Regions from separate parts of the Faecalibacterium sp. Marseille-Q0746 genome, predicted to be linked through region 2. Evidence: riboswitches for the same ligand, from Rfam matches in the RefSeq annotation. Region 2 holds a riboswitch; the other holds the start of a gene.
The links. Region 2 has a riboswitch for FMN ahead of J3351_RS10400 (ECF transporter S component). Riboswitches for the same ligand answer to the same signal wherever they lie in the genome.

Region 1 (5,787 bases), on a different contig from region 2:
ACGGTATTTGCCACGACCTTTAAGGTGTCGTCACAGTTTTGTCCCCACACAGCACGGAAAAGCTCTTCTTTTGAGAAGATTTGTCCTTCGTGGGAGGCAAGCATCAGCAGCAAATCGAACTCCAGTCGTGTAAGGGAGACTTTTCTGCCGTTGCACGACACTTCGTGGGTCATTCCATCCAGTGTAAGCCCCGGAAGAACCAACTTCTCCCATGAATCAATGGATATTTGCTCTGCCTCGATGTGCTCTCGTTCCAGAAGCATCCGGATCTTCTGCTCCAGTTCCGGGTCAGGCTGTCGGGTCTTTATAACGATCATGGCAAACTCCTGCGTGTATTTTACTCTGCGGCGGTATCCATTTCCCGGAGCAGGTTTACCATCTCGATGGCACTGACTGCACAGTCATAGCCTTTATTACCTGCTTTGGTGCCTGCCCGCTCGATGGCCTGTTCGATGTTTTCGGTGGTCAGTACACCAAAGAGGACGGGAACCCCGCTTTCCAGCGAGACCGTGGCAATGCCTTTGGAAACCTCATTGCACACATAGTCGTAATGGCTGGTAGAACCGCGAATCACGGCACCAAGGCAGATCACAGCATCATACTTTCCGCTTTTTGCCATTTTAGAGGCAACCAGTGGGATCTCAAAAGCACCCGGAACCCATGCAACATGAACATCAGCGTCCTGCACATCGTGCCGGAGCAGGCCATCCATTGCTCCGCTCAGAAGTTTGGACGTGATAAATTCGTTGAAGCGGGCAGCTACGATACCGACCTTGATGTTCTGAGAAACCAGCTTGCCTTCAAATGTTTTCATTTTTAAATACCTCTTTCGTTGTTAATATTCCAGAAGATGCCCCATCCGTGCCTGCTTCGTTTTCAGGTAAAACAGGTCATACGGGGTCGCCGTCATCTGAATGGGTACGCGCTCGGAGATATCCAGCCCAAACTCGGAGAGCTGATATACTTTGTCCGGGTTATTGGTAAGCAGGCGCAGGCTTTTTACGCCAAGTTCCCGGAGGATCTGCGCGCCGAGATAATACTCCCGTTCATCTCCATGGAACCCCAGAGCGAGATTGGCTTCCAGCGTATCCATGCCCTGCTCCTGAAGTTCATAGGCACGCAGTTTGTTGATCAGACCGATGCCCCGGCCTTCCTGCCGCATATAGAGCAGGATACCCCGGCCTTCTTTTTCGATCTGCGTCATGGCAGCGGCCAGCTGCTGGCCGCAGTCACAACGCAAAGAGCCAAATGTATCTCCTGTCAGGCATTCCGAGTGGACGCGGCACAGAATATCCTTTCCATCGCCAATGTCACCTTTTACCAGTGCAATGTGATGCTCTCCGTTCAGGCGGCTCACAAAACCATACGCTCTGAAGGTGCCATACTTGGTGGGCAGGTTCACTGCCGTCACCTGATCGACCAGTTTATCGTGACACTTGCGGTACTCCTGTAAATCACGGATGGTGATGAATTTGATCTGGAAACGCTCTGCCAGCTTTGCCAGTTCAGCGGTGCGCATCATCGTGCCATCCTCCCGCATGATCTCGCAGCACAGGCCGCATTCTTTCAGCCCTGCCAGACGGCACAGGTCAACGGTTGCTTCCGTGTGACCGTTGCGCTCCAACACACCGTTCTTTTTTGCCAGAAGGGGGAACATATGGCCCGGTCTGCGGAAATCTTCTGCTTTTGCGTGATCGTCCACACAAGCCATCGCCGTAATGGAACGCTCTGCGGCAGAAATGCCCGTAGAAGTAGAAACGTGGTCGATGGACACCGTAAATGCCGTTTCATGGTTGTCGGTGTTATACTGCACCATCTGCGGAAATTGCAGCTTCTGGACGAAAGCCTCGGACATCGGCATACAGATCAGACCTTTGCCGTGGGTCGCCATAAAGTTGATGTTTTCGGTGGTGGCAAATTCGGCAGCACAGATGAAGTCCCCCTCGTTTTCACGGTCGGGGTCATCCGTTACCAGAATGATTTTTCCTTGCTTCAGGTCTTGCAAAGCTTCGGGGATGGTATTGAAGTTCATCGTAAACTCTCCTTAAAAGCCGCAGCGCAGCAGCATTTCTTTTGTGAGCGTGTTTTGCTTCGGTGTTTCTGATGGAAGCAGCCTCTCGATATATTTTCCAACAACATCGGTTTCCAAATTGACAAAATCCCCTTTGTGCCGTTGGTTCAGGTTCGTTTGACGGACGGTGTGCGGTATCGTGGACACGGAAAAGCCCGTAGGTTCCACCGCAGCCACGGTCAGGCTGATACCGTCTATTGTGATAGAGCCTTTTTCAACGACATAGCGAAGGATCGCAGAATCTGCATGAATGGTGTACCAGATAGCCGTATCGTCTTTTCGGATATTAGCAATGCGTCCGACGCCATCCACATGGCCTGCTACGATGTGTCCGCCAAAACGTCCGTTGGCCGGCATGGCACGTTCCAGATTGACAGCACTTCCAACGGTGAGCTGTGCAAGTGCAGAGCGGTTCAAGGTCTCGTGCATGACATCCGCAGCAAAGCTATCCGGGAAGAGCTGCCTGACGGTCAGACAGATGCCGTTGACGGCGATGCTGTCGCCGATTCTGGTTTCTTCCAGAACCGTTTTTGCACGAACAGTCAGTACGGCGGAATGCTGTCCCCGATTGATGGATTTTATTGTTCCGACTTCTTCCACGATTCCGGTAAACACGGGTACTCCACCTCACTTTCGATCAGGAAATCTTTGCCAAGCTGTTCCAATCGGCTGTTCTTCAGGCGGAATGCAGCATCCGGAAGCGGGACACCTGCACCCTCAATGGGTACTTTGGCATCCCTTCCTCCGAACAGCTTCGGGGCAATGTAAGCCTGTACCTGCTGCACGATGCCGCTTTCCAGTGCAGACCAGTTCAAGGTTCCGCCGCCTTCCAGCAGAATGCTGTCGATCTGCTCCTGCCCCAGCTGTTCCATCAGTTGCAGAAGATTCACATGACCGCAATGCGCTTCCAGACAAAGGACCCGGCACCCGGCCTGTTGATATGCCGCCTGCTTCTCCGGGTCGCCGCAGCAGGTCGCAAGAATGGTCGGAACCTGTTTGGCGGTCATGACCACCTGTGATTGCAGCGGTGTCCGCAAATGTGTATCACAGATGATCCGGACGGGATCACGACCACCCTCTATCCGGCAGGTCAGCAGCGGGTCATCTGCTAGGATGGTTCCGACTCCCACCATAATGCCGCGGAATCGGTGTCGCTGCCGTTGAACATGATTCCGGGCAATTTCCCCGGTGATCCATTTAGAAGCGCCTGTGTATGTGGCGATTTTTCCATCCATCGTCATGGCGTATTTCATGGAAACGAAAGGGCGTTTTGTGGTGATATAGTGGAAGAACACCTTGTTCAGCGCATCGCATTCCTCTTGCAGAACATTTTCGGTCACATCTATGCCGTGTGCGCGCAGGATTGCAATTCCTTTTCCAGCCACCAGCGGATTCGGGTCAGCAGAACCCACGACCACCCGGTGGATGCCTGCACCCAGAATCGCATCCACGCAGGGCGGCTGCTTTCCGTAATGGCAGCACGGCTCCAATGTCACATACATGGTCGCTCCCTGCGGATCTTCGGTGCAGGATGCCAGCGCATTGCGCTCCGCATGAGCCTGACCGTATTTCTGGTGCCAGCCCTGTCCGATGATCCTGCCCTCTTTTACGACCACGGCACCCACCATCGGGTTGGGCGATGTCCACCCGCAGCCCTTTTTTGCAAGCTGCAAAGCCAGACGCATATAGTCTTTGTCGTTCATCGTGTTGCCTCCAAAAGAAAAAGCCCTGAACAAAAACGTTCAGGGCAAGCCGAAAAAACACAAGGGATCCTTGTGCAAAAAAGAAAGCTCCAGAATGCAAACGCATCCCAGAGCAGCCTCCACAAGCGCAGGACCGTACGGGTTCTGCACTTGATATCTTCTTTCATCCAGACTGTACTGTCGGCTTCGGAGTTTCACCGAATCATGCCTTACGGCTCGTGGGCTGTACCACCGGTAGGGAATTGCACCCTGCCCTGAAGATTTCTGATTCAATTACAGCGGCATTATAGCACGGCTTCTTTCGGATTGCAAGGGCATTCTACAAACCGGGACGAAACCGGGATGAAGCGAATCGCTACAACAATAAAATCACATCGTCCGTAGGACAATGTGAACGGAGAATCCAAAGGGGCGCGGGTCGCCAGTGGCGACCTCAAAATGCGTTGCATTTTGAAGCGCTTGACCGAGCCGACAGGCGAGAGCAGCGCCCTTTGGCACACGACTTTGCTTGCAAAGTCTATTCCGAACAAGACGGTACGAATGGGAGGTGCTGGAAATGGCAGCAGAAAAGACTAAGGTCTACACATGAAGGTAGATACCACTGCCATTGAGCAGGAGATCGCCGCCTATGAGAAGCAGCTACGGCAGCACTACTCCACAAAATCCCGGCTTATGGAGGAGATCGACAGCCTTGACCCGGACGACCGGCACTTTATCGCCCGAAAATCTGACCTTGACGACCGCCTTTATAAGATGTACGATAAAACCGAAGAGGTGGAAAATGGACTGATGGATGCCCGGGCAAAGAAGCAGGCCATTGAAGCCGACAAAATCACAGGCGACAACATCTATAAGATCCTGATTTGCTTTGACAAGCTTTATGCCACCATGACCGAGGCGGAACGCCGCAGACTGGTGGAAATTTTGATCGACGAGGTGCAGATCTACCCGGAACGCCAGCCTAATGGACAGTGGCTGAAGTCCGTCCGGTTCAAGCTGCCCATCATCGACCATGACCTTGAATTGAATTTGGACAATCAGGATCGTGTCGAAGTCGTAGACGCTCTGATACCCCAGCGCCAGCAGCTTTTGTGCAGCATCCTTGCTGCGGCGGCCGCTGCGGCAGTAGATCAGCAGCGTCGCCTCCTTATCGGGCAGCGTCTCGGGCATTTCGCTCCCGATGCTCTCGTTGGGCACAAGGACGGCGTTTTCAATATGCCCGCCATCGTATTCCTCCCGGGTGCGGACATCCACCACCACGATCTCCTGCGAGATCATCATCTCATAGGCTTCCTCGGCGCTGATCTTATGATACGCCGCCTTGCCGGGAGCGTCCTCCTCTGTCGGCACCGGCTTGTCCTTGGTTCCCCCGCAGCTCACCAGAAGCAGTGCAAGCACGGCGGCAAGTGCCGCGAAAAGCAATATCTGACGCATAATCAACCTCCAATGCAACTGTGTTTACTGCTGATACAGTTTATATTGAAATATAACAGATACAGTTAAAACTGTTAAGGTACTTCGAGGCAGCTTTTGGCGCACAAGCCCTTTGTGGTTGTTGACAGAGAAAAAAATATAGGTATAATAAAAGCAAAATAATAAGACTCATTCTTGCATTTAGAGGGTTGGCGGTATGCCAAAATACGCAGAGGAGATATTGGCCGCCGTAACGGAGCTGCAGCAGCATCCCAAGGCGGAGCAGGTGTTCCTGGAGATGAAAAGGGAGCATCCCAGCATCGCTCTGGGTACGGTATATCTGCCCCCCTGCCGGGAGCAGGAAAAAGACAATCTTATGGAGGAGAAGTATTATGAACGCAAACGTATCTAAGCTGCTCAACGAGCAGATCAATAAGGAGTTCTACTCCGCCTATCTGTATCTGGACTTTGCCAACTACTACGCCGCCGTCGGACTGGACGGCTTTGAGAACTGGTACCGGGTACAGGCGCAGGAGGAACGGGATCACGCCATGCTGTTTTATCAGTATTTGCAGAATAACGGCGAGGGTGTCACCTTTG
Region 2 (5,787 bases):
TCCATCATGGGGGTCATTGCGGTGAAAAACACCGGCCTTGCGCTGATCCTGCTGCTGGTGCTGCCGCTGTTTGCCGTGTTTACCCGTTACGTCCAGAAGCGGATGCTGGCCGCGCAGCTGGACAACCGCCGCGCGGTCGCCGCAGTCTCCGGGCAGGTGCCCGAGACCCTGCACAACATCCGCACCATCCGGGCGCTGGGGCTGGAGGACTACATGGAACGCCGGTATGACCGGTGTATTGGTGACAGCTATGCCGCCATGGAGCGCACCAATTTTTATGATGCCGTCTATTCGCCGGTGGTACTGCTGCTGAATGCCGCTGTGGTCGGCATCGTGATGCTGCTCTCCGCTTCGGGGAACGCGCAGCTCCTGACCCTGTTCGGCATGTCGGTGGGCACCTCGGTGGCCGTCATCAACTACATCTCCCGCATCTTTGCCCCAATCGAGAGCCTGGGCATGGAAATCCAGACCATCCAGTCGGCCATGGCGGGTGTCAGACGCATCGATGCCTTTCTCGACCAGCCGGAGCGCACGATCCCGCCCGCGCGCAGGGAGGCTGCCCGGGGCGATGTGGAATTTGTGCACGTCACCTTCGGCTATGGGGAGCGGCACGTTCTGAAGGATTTTTCCATGACCGTGAAACAGGGGGAGCAGGTCACGCTGGTGGGCCGCACCGGTGCGGGCAAGAGCACCGTGTTCAAGCTCCTGCTGGGCCTGTATCAGCCGGAGGCCGGTACGGTGACCATCGGCGGCGTGAAGGTGGGGGACATCACCGACCGGGAGCGCCGCACCTGCATCGGCTGTGTGGAACAGCATTTCTCCCGCGTGCCGGGCACCGTGCTGGAACAGATCACGCTGGGAGACCCGCAGATCACCGGGGAAATGGCAAGGGCTGCCGCCGCACTGGCCGGGATCGATGCTGCCATCCGGGCTCTGCCGGAGGGCTATGACACTGTCTGTACCGAGGGCATCTTCTCGCAGGGCGAGTGGCAGCTGCTGTCCATTGCCCGTGCCGCCGCCGCAGACCCCGCCGTGCTGCTGCTGGATGAGATCACCGCCAATCTGGATGCCGAAACGGAGGCCCGTGTGCTGGAGGCTCTGCGCCGCGCGTCTGCAGGCCGCACGGTGCTCTCTGTCTCCCACCGCGTCTATGAAAATCTTGGCGGCAGAACGATTGAGATCAGGACCCGGGAATGACGTATGATAAAAACGCCCCCTGTGCGCCGCAGCAGGCACACAGGGGGCGTTGTGGTATGCTCAATTCTTTTCGATGTAGACGCTGGTGGAGGGGAAGGCGAAGTCCACGCCGTCTGCCTGCATCACGTCCATGATGTTCAGGTTCAGATCATTCTGCTGCTGCAGGAAGGTGGCATAGACGTTGGTGGTCAGGTAGGCCGAGATGAGGATGTTGATGCTGGAATCGCCAAAGCTGGTCAGCCGGACGATGTTGGTGCCCTTGTTGGTGTAAGGGCTGTTGTCCAGCATGGCCTGCAGGTCAGCCATCAGCTTTTCCAGCTGGGCACGGGTAGTGCCGTAGGTGACACCCAGTGTGAACTTATAGGGCCGCATGGTGCGCAGGGCTGCGTTCTGGACAGTGGAGGCGCAGATCTGGCTGTTGGTGATAATGACCACGCTGTGGTCCATGGAGCGGATGCGGGTGGAGCGGAAGTTGATGTCGATGACCTCGCCCTCCACATTGCCCACGGTGATCCAGTCGCCGATGGAAAAGGGCTTGTCCAGCAGGATGACGATGCCGCTGAACAGGTTGCTGGCGCTTTCCTGCGCGGCCAGCGAGATGGTCAGGCCCACAAGACCGGCACCGGCTACGATGCTGCCGATGGGGAAGCCGACGATCTGCGCGCAGGTGGCAACACCCAGAATGATGACCAGCACCTTGTAGGTGGTGTCCAGCAGGGAGCGCAGGGTCTTGTTGTTCCGGATCTCCGGGCTGCAGGAGGCCAGCAGCAGGTCGGCTACCTCAGAAGCGTTGTACAGGCCCTGACAGAACAGGAGGGTCGCTGCGATCTTATAGGCCGTGAACAGAAACTTTGTCAGGCCTGGAATGGCCCACGGCAGGCTGGTCAGGGCCAGATACAGGCCGCTGTAAAAGGCCATCCGCGCCAAAGGGCTCTGTAAGCTGCGCAGGAGGATGGGCGTGGCGGCAAAGTGCCAGCTGCGGGCCTGCAGAGCGGGAAAAATCTTCCGGCGCAGCAGCCAGCCGACCAGAAGCCCCGCAAAAACGATGACAGCGGCGCAGACAGCCCGGGCAGCCAGCGCCCACCAGCCCTCCAGCAAAAAAGGCCCGATCTCGAACCCGAGGTCACGAACGGTAAAAATCATGGCAAAAAGCTCCTTGTATCAAAAAATGTAACATCCTGTCCCACAGTATACCATATCCGGCCCGTGCAGGGCAAATAAAAAAGGGGTTGACAAGGCGGAGCAGCCGCGTTATACTCTTGGCCAGAAAGTTCGTTTCAGGGCGGGGTGAGATTCCCCACTGGCGGTACAGCCCGCGACCACCCGCAAGGGTGCTGACCCGGTGAAACTCCGGGGCCAACGGTATAGTCCGGATGCAAGAAACGGCAGGCAATACGATTTGTCTACGCGCCCTGTTGCAGTGTTTGCTGCGGCAGGGCGCGTTTTTGATTGTCTTCCCGGTTCCGAACCACGCGAAAGGGGCTTTCCAATCTTTGATTTGGGGCCAGAACGCCCCGGGAGGATATTACCATGAAGAAAAACACGACCCGCAACCTGACCGTTGCCGCCATGCTCAGCGCGGTGGCCTTTATCCTGATGTTCATCGAGTTCCCGCTCCCGATGCTCATCCCGTCCTTCGTCAAGATGGACTTCTCCGACCTGCCCGCTCTGCTGGGTGCCTTTGCCCTTGGCCCGGTGTACGGCGTGATCATCAGCTTTATGAAGAACCTGCTCCATGTGGTCATCAAGGGCACCTCTACCGCACTGGTGGGTGAGCTGTGCAACTTCATGCTGGGTGCGGTGTTCTCCGCACTGGCCGGTTACCTCTACAAGCACCACAAGAGCCGCAAGAACGCCATCATCGGCGCAGTGGCCGGTGCCGTGGCCATGGCCCTGTTCAGTGTGCCGTCCAACTACTTCATCACCTACCCGGCCTACGTCAAGTTCTACCACATGCCGCTGGAAGCCATCCTGGGCATGTATCAGGCGATCCTGCCCTCTGCCAACAGCCTTATCAAGTGCCTGGTCATCTTCAATATGCCCTTCACTCTGGTCAAGGGCCTGCTGGATGCCCTGATCTGCATGTTGATCTATAAGCCGCTCTCTCCCATCCTGCATGGCCGGAAGTGAGTGACAAAACAAAAAAGAAAGGACGCGAGAGCGTCCTTTCTTTTTTGCTTTTATCGATTTGATTTAAGACAGCGCTCCCTTTTCCAGCCACTTGCCCCGGGCAAGGCGGATGAGGAACAGCAGGCCCCGGATGCTCAGTTCGCAGCACATGGCACCCCAAACGCCCATCAGGCCCAGCCGGGGAGCCAGCAGGAACGCCAGCGTCAGCCGGATGCACCACATACTGAATATGTTCAGCACAAAACAGGAGGTGCTGTCGCCCGCACCCTGCATGGCACCGCTGGCCACGATGGAGGCACCGAACATAGGCTCGGCCCAGGCTTCGATGCGCAAAACCTGAGCACCCAGAGCGATGACCGCCGCATCGGTGGTGAAAAGGCTCATCAGGGCGGGGGCAAAGATCCACAGGCCAACGCCGGAAAGGGCCATGACCCCCATGCCAAGGCCGGTGCACAGCCAGGCAAACCGCTTGGCCATATCCTTCCGGTTGGCACCCACGGCCTGGCCGATGAGGGTGACAGCTGCACTCTGGATGCCGTAGCCCGCCATGTAGCACAAGCCCTCGGCGTTGACAGCCAGGCTGTTGGCGGCAATGGCCACGGTACCCAGGCCGGCTACGATGCGCACCAACACCACCTGCGCCAGAGAGATGGCGGCACGTTCTCCCGCCAGAGGACCGCCGACCCACAGCAGGTTCCGCAGGCAGGAGCGGGTGATCTTCCAAGGGGCAGGCTTCCGGATGCAGAGGGGGCCTTTCCGCAGCAGCAGGATGGCCAAAGCCAACAGGCCGCCCACCACGGTGGCCAGGGCGGTGCCCAGGGCTGCGCCGGGCACACCCAGCCCGGCACCCCAGACGGTGATGCCCCACAGCGTCCGGGTGGGGTTGATGAGGAAGAAGTTGAAGATGGCATCCAGCACACAGACCAGCACGCTGATGAGGCTGGCGGTCAGGGCGTTGCCTGCTGCCCGGAGGATGGAGGCGTACATGCCCATGGCCATGGTGAAGGGCAGGGCCGCTGACCAGATGGCAAAGTAGGCGGAAGCGTTGGCCTGCAGGCTGACATCAGCGCCCAGCCATCCGGGCAGGTGCCCGCTGATACCAATGCCGAACGCCGCCGCCGCAAGGCCCGCCGCCAGGTTGAACAGCATAGCCTGCCGCAGCACGCCCCGGGCATCCTGCTGGCGGTCAGCACCCAGATACTGGGCGATCTGGATCGAAAAGGCATTGTACAGGCCCACCAGAATGCCGTGTAGCAGCCAGGTGCTGGAGCTGACGATGCCGATGGCGGCGGTGGCCTCGGCTCCGATGTGGCCCACCATGGCCGCATCGATGTACTCCATGGCCGTGACTACGATCTGCTCTAGGATGGACGGGATACTCAACATCAGCACCACCCCGGCAGTGTCCCGCAGGGGGATGGTCTCACCCTGCCGCATCCGGGCCGAAAGCCGTTCAAGTGAAAGTTTCATGTCTTCTCCTCTTTCTCCGATTTTCCTGTGAGACAAAAAAATACCCTCGAAAGGGCGTTTGTCTTCCCATTATAGACAGGGGGGCGAAAAATGTCAACCCATCTACCCCCGGGGTAGACCTTGCCCCGGAGATTGATTTTTTGGCCCGGGCGTGATACACTTCATTTGTATCCAGCAGTGAAAGAACAGGAACGGCCTCTGCCGCTCCGGGAAAGAGGAAAAAAACTATGCTTCAACTGCTTTCTGGCAACCCGCGCACCGTGGATGCGCTGGGCTTTCTGCTTGCATTTGCGCTGACCGCGCTGATGGACTCGGTGTTCCACGATAAGCTCCCCCACGACCATGGCCGCGCGTTTGCCGTGAACGGCGAACTCTCCAAGGGCAAGGCCCGGGGCTCCGGCCTCATCTTTGTGCTCTGCATCGCACTGGTCACGCTGGCCGTGGTGCCCTTTAAGGCAGAGTATGTCATCTACACCGTCCTGCTCATTGCGTCCATGCTCTCCGGCTATTTTGACGATGCCGCCGAGACTGCCTGGAACGAGTACAAAAAGGGCCTGATCGACCTGGTCATCGCCGTTGTGGCGGGCGTGACCTACCTGAACTTCAACGGCACGGAGGTCAACTTCCTGAGCTGGAGCTTCAGCCTGCCCTATGCCGTCTACCTCATCCTGATCATCGTCCTGATCTGGGCCAGCATCAATGTGGTCAACTGCACCGATGGCGTGGACGGCCTTTCCGCCAGCCTTGCCGTGGTCAGCATCGGAACCTTCCTGCTGGCCTACTGGGAGGAGCTGGGGGATTACGCCACCGCAGGCATCGTGTTCATTGGTGCCCTGCTGGCCTACCTGTGGCAGAACGCCAAGCCTTCCACCCTGCTGATGGGTGATGCGGGCAGCCGCGCCATGGGCTTCTTCCTGGCTGTTCTGGCCCTCAAGAGCAGCCATCCCTTCGCCTTTCTGCTGGCCGCGCTGGTGTTCATCGTGGACGGCA

Region 1: it holds a riboswitch for FMN, as region 2 does, so the genes downstream of both, ribD (bifunctional diaminohydroxyphosphoribosylaminopyrimidine deaminase/5-amino-6-(5-phosphoribosylamino)uracil reductase RibD) here and J3351_RS10400 (ECF transporter S component) in region 2, are expected to answer to the same signal.

The regions. Positions count from the first base shown of each region.
Region 1 is NZ_JAFREI010000019.1:58,400-64,186, forward strand. It holds gene J3351_RS11110 (response regulator transcription factor) at 1-317, opposite strand, end outside; gene ribE (6,7-dimethyl-8-ribityllumazine synthase) at 338-814, opposite strand; gene J3351_RS11120 (bifunctional 3,4-dihydroxy-2-butanone-4-phosphate synthase/GTP cyclohydrolase II) at 836-2,032, opposite strand; gene J3351_RS11125 (riboflavin synthase) at 2,045-2,686, opposite strand; gene ribD (bifunctional diaminohydroxyphosphoribosylaminopyrimidine deaminase/5-amino-6-(5-phosphoribosylamino)uracil reductase RibD) at 2,650-3,774, opposite strand; FMN riboswitch at 3,926-4,040, opposite strand; gene J3351_RS14360 (rhodanese-like domain-containing protein) at 4,414-5,208, opposite strand; gene J3351_RS11140 (transcriptional repressor) at 5,405-5,599, shown strand; gene J3351_RS11145 (ferritin) at 5,580-5,787, shown strand, end outside.
Region 2 is NZ_JAFREI010000017.1:61,306-67,092, reverse strand. It holds gene J3351_RS10410 (ABC transporter ATP-binding protein) at 1-1,197, shown strand, start outside; gene J3351_RS10405 (mechanosensitive ion channel family protein) at 1,258-2,340, opposite strand; FMN riboswitch at 2,467-2,586, shown strand; gene J3351_RS10400 (ECF transporter S component) at 2,728-3,327, shown strand; gene J3351_RS10395 (MATE family efflux transporter) at 3,391-4,797, opposite strand; gene J3351_RS10390 (phospho-N-acetylmuramoyl-pentapeptide-transferase) at 5,025-5,787, shown strand, end outside.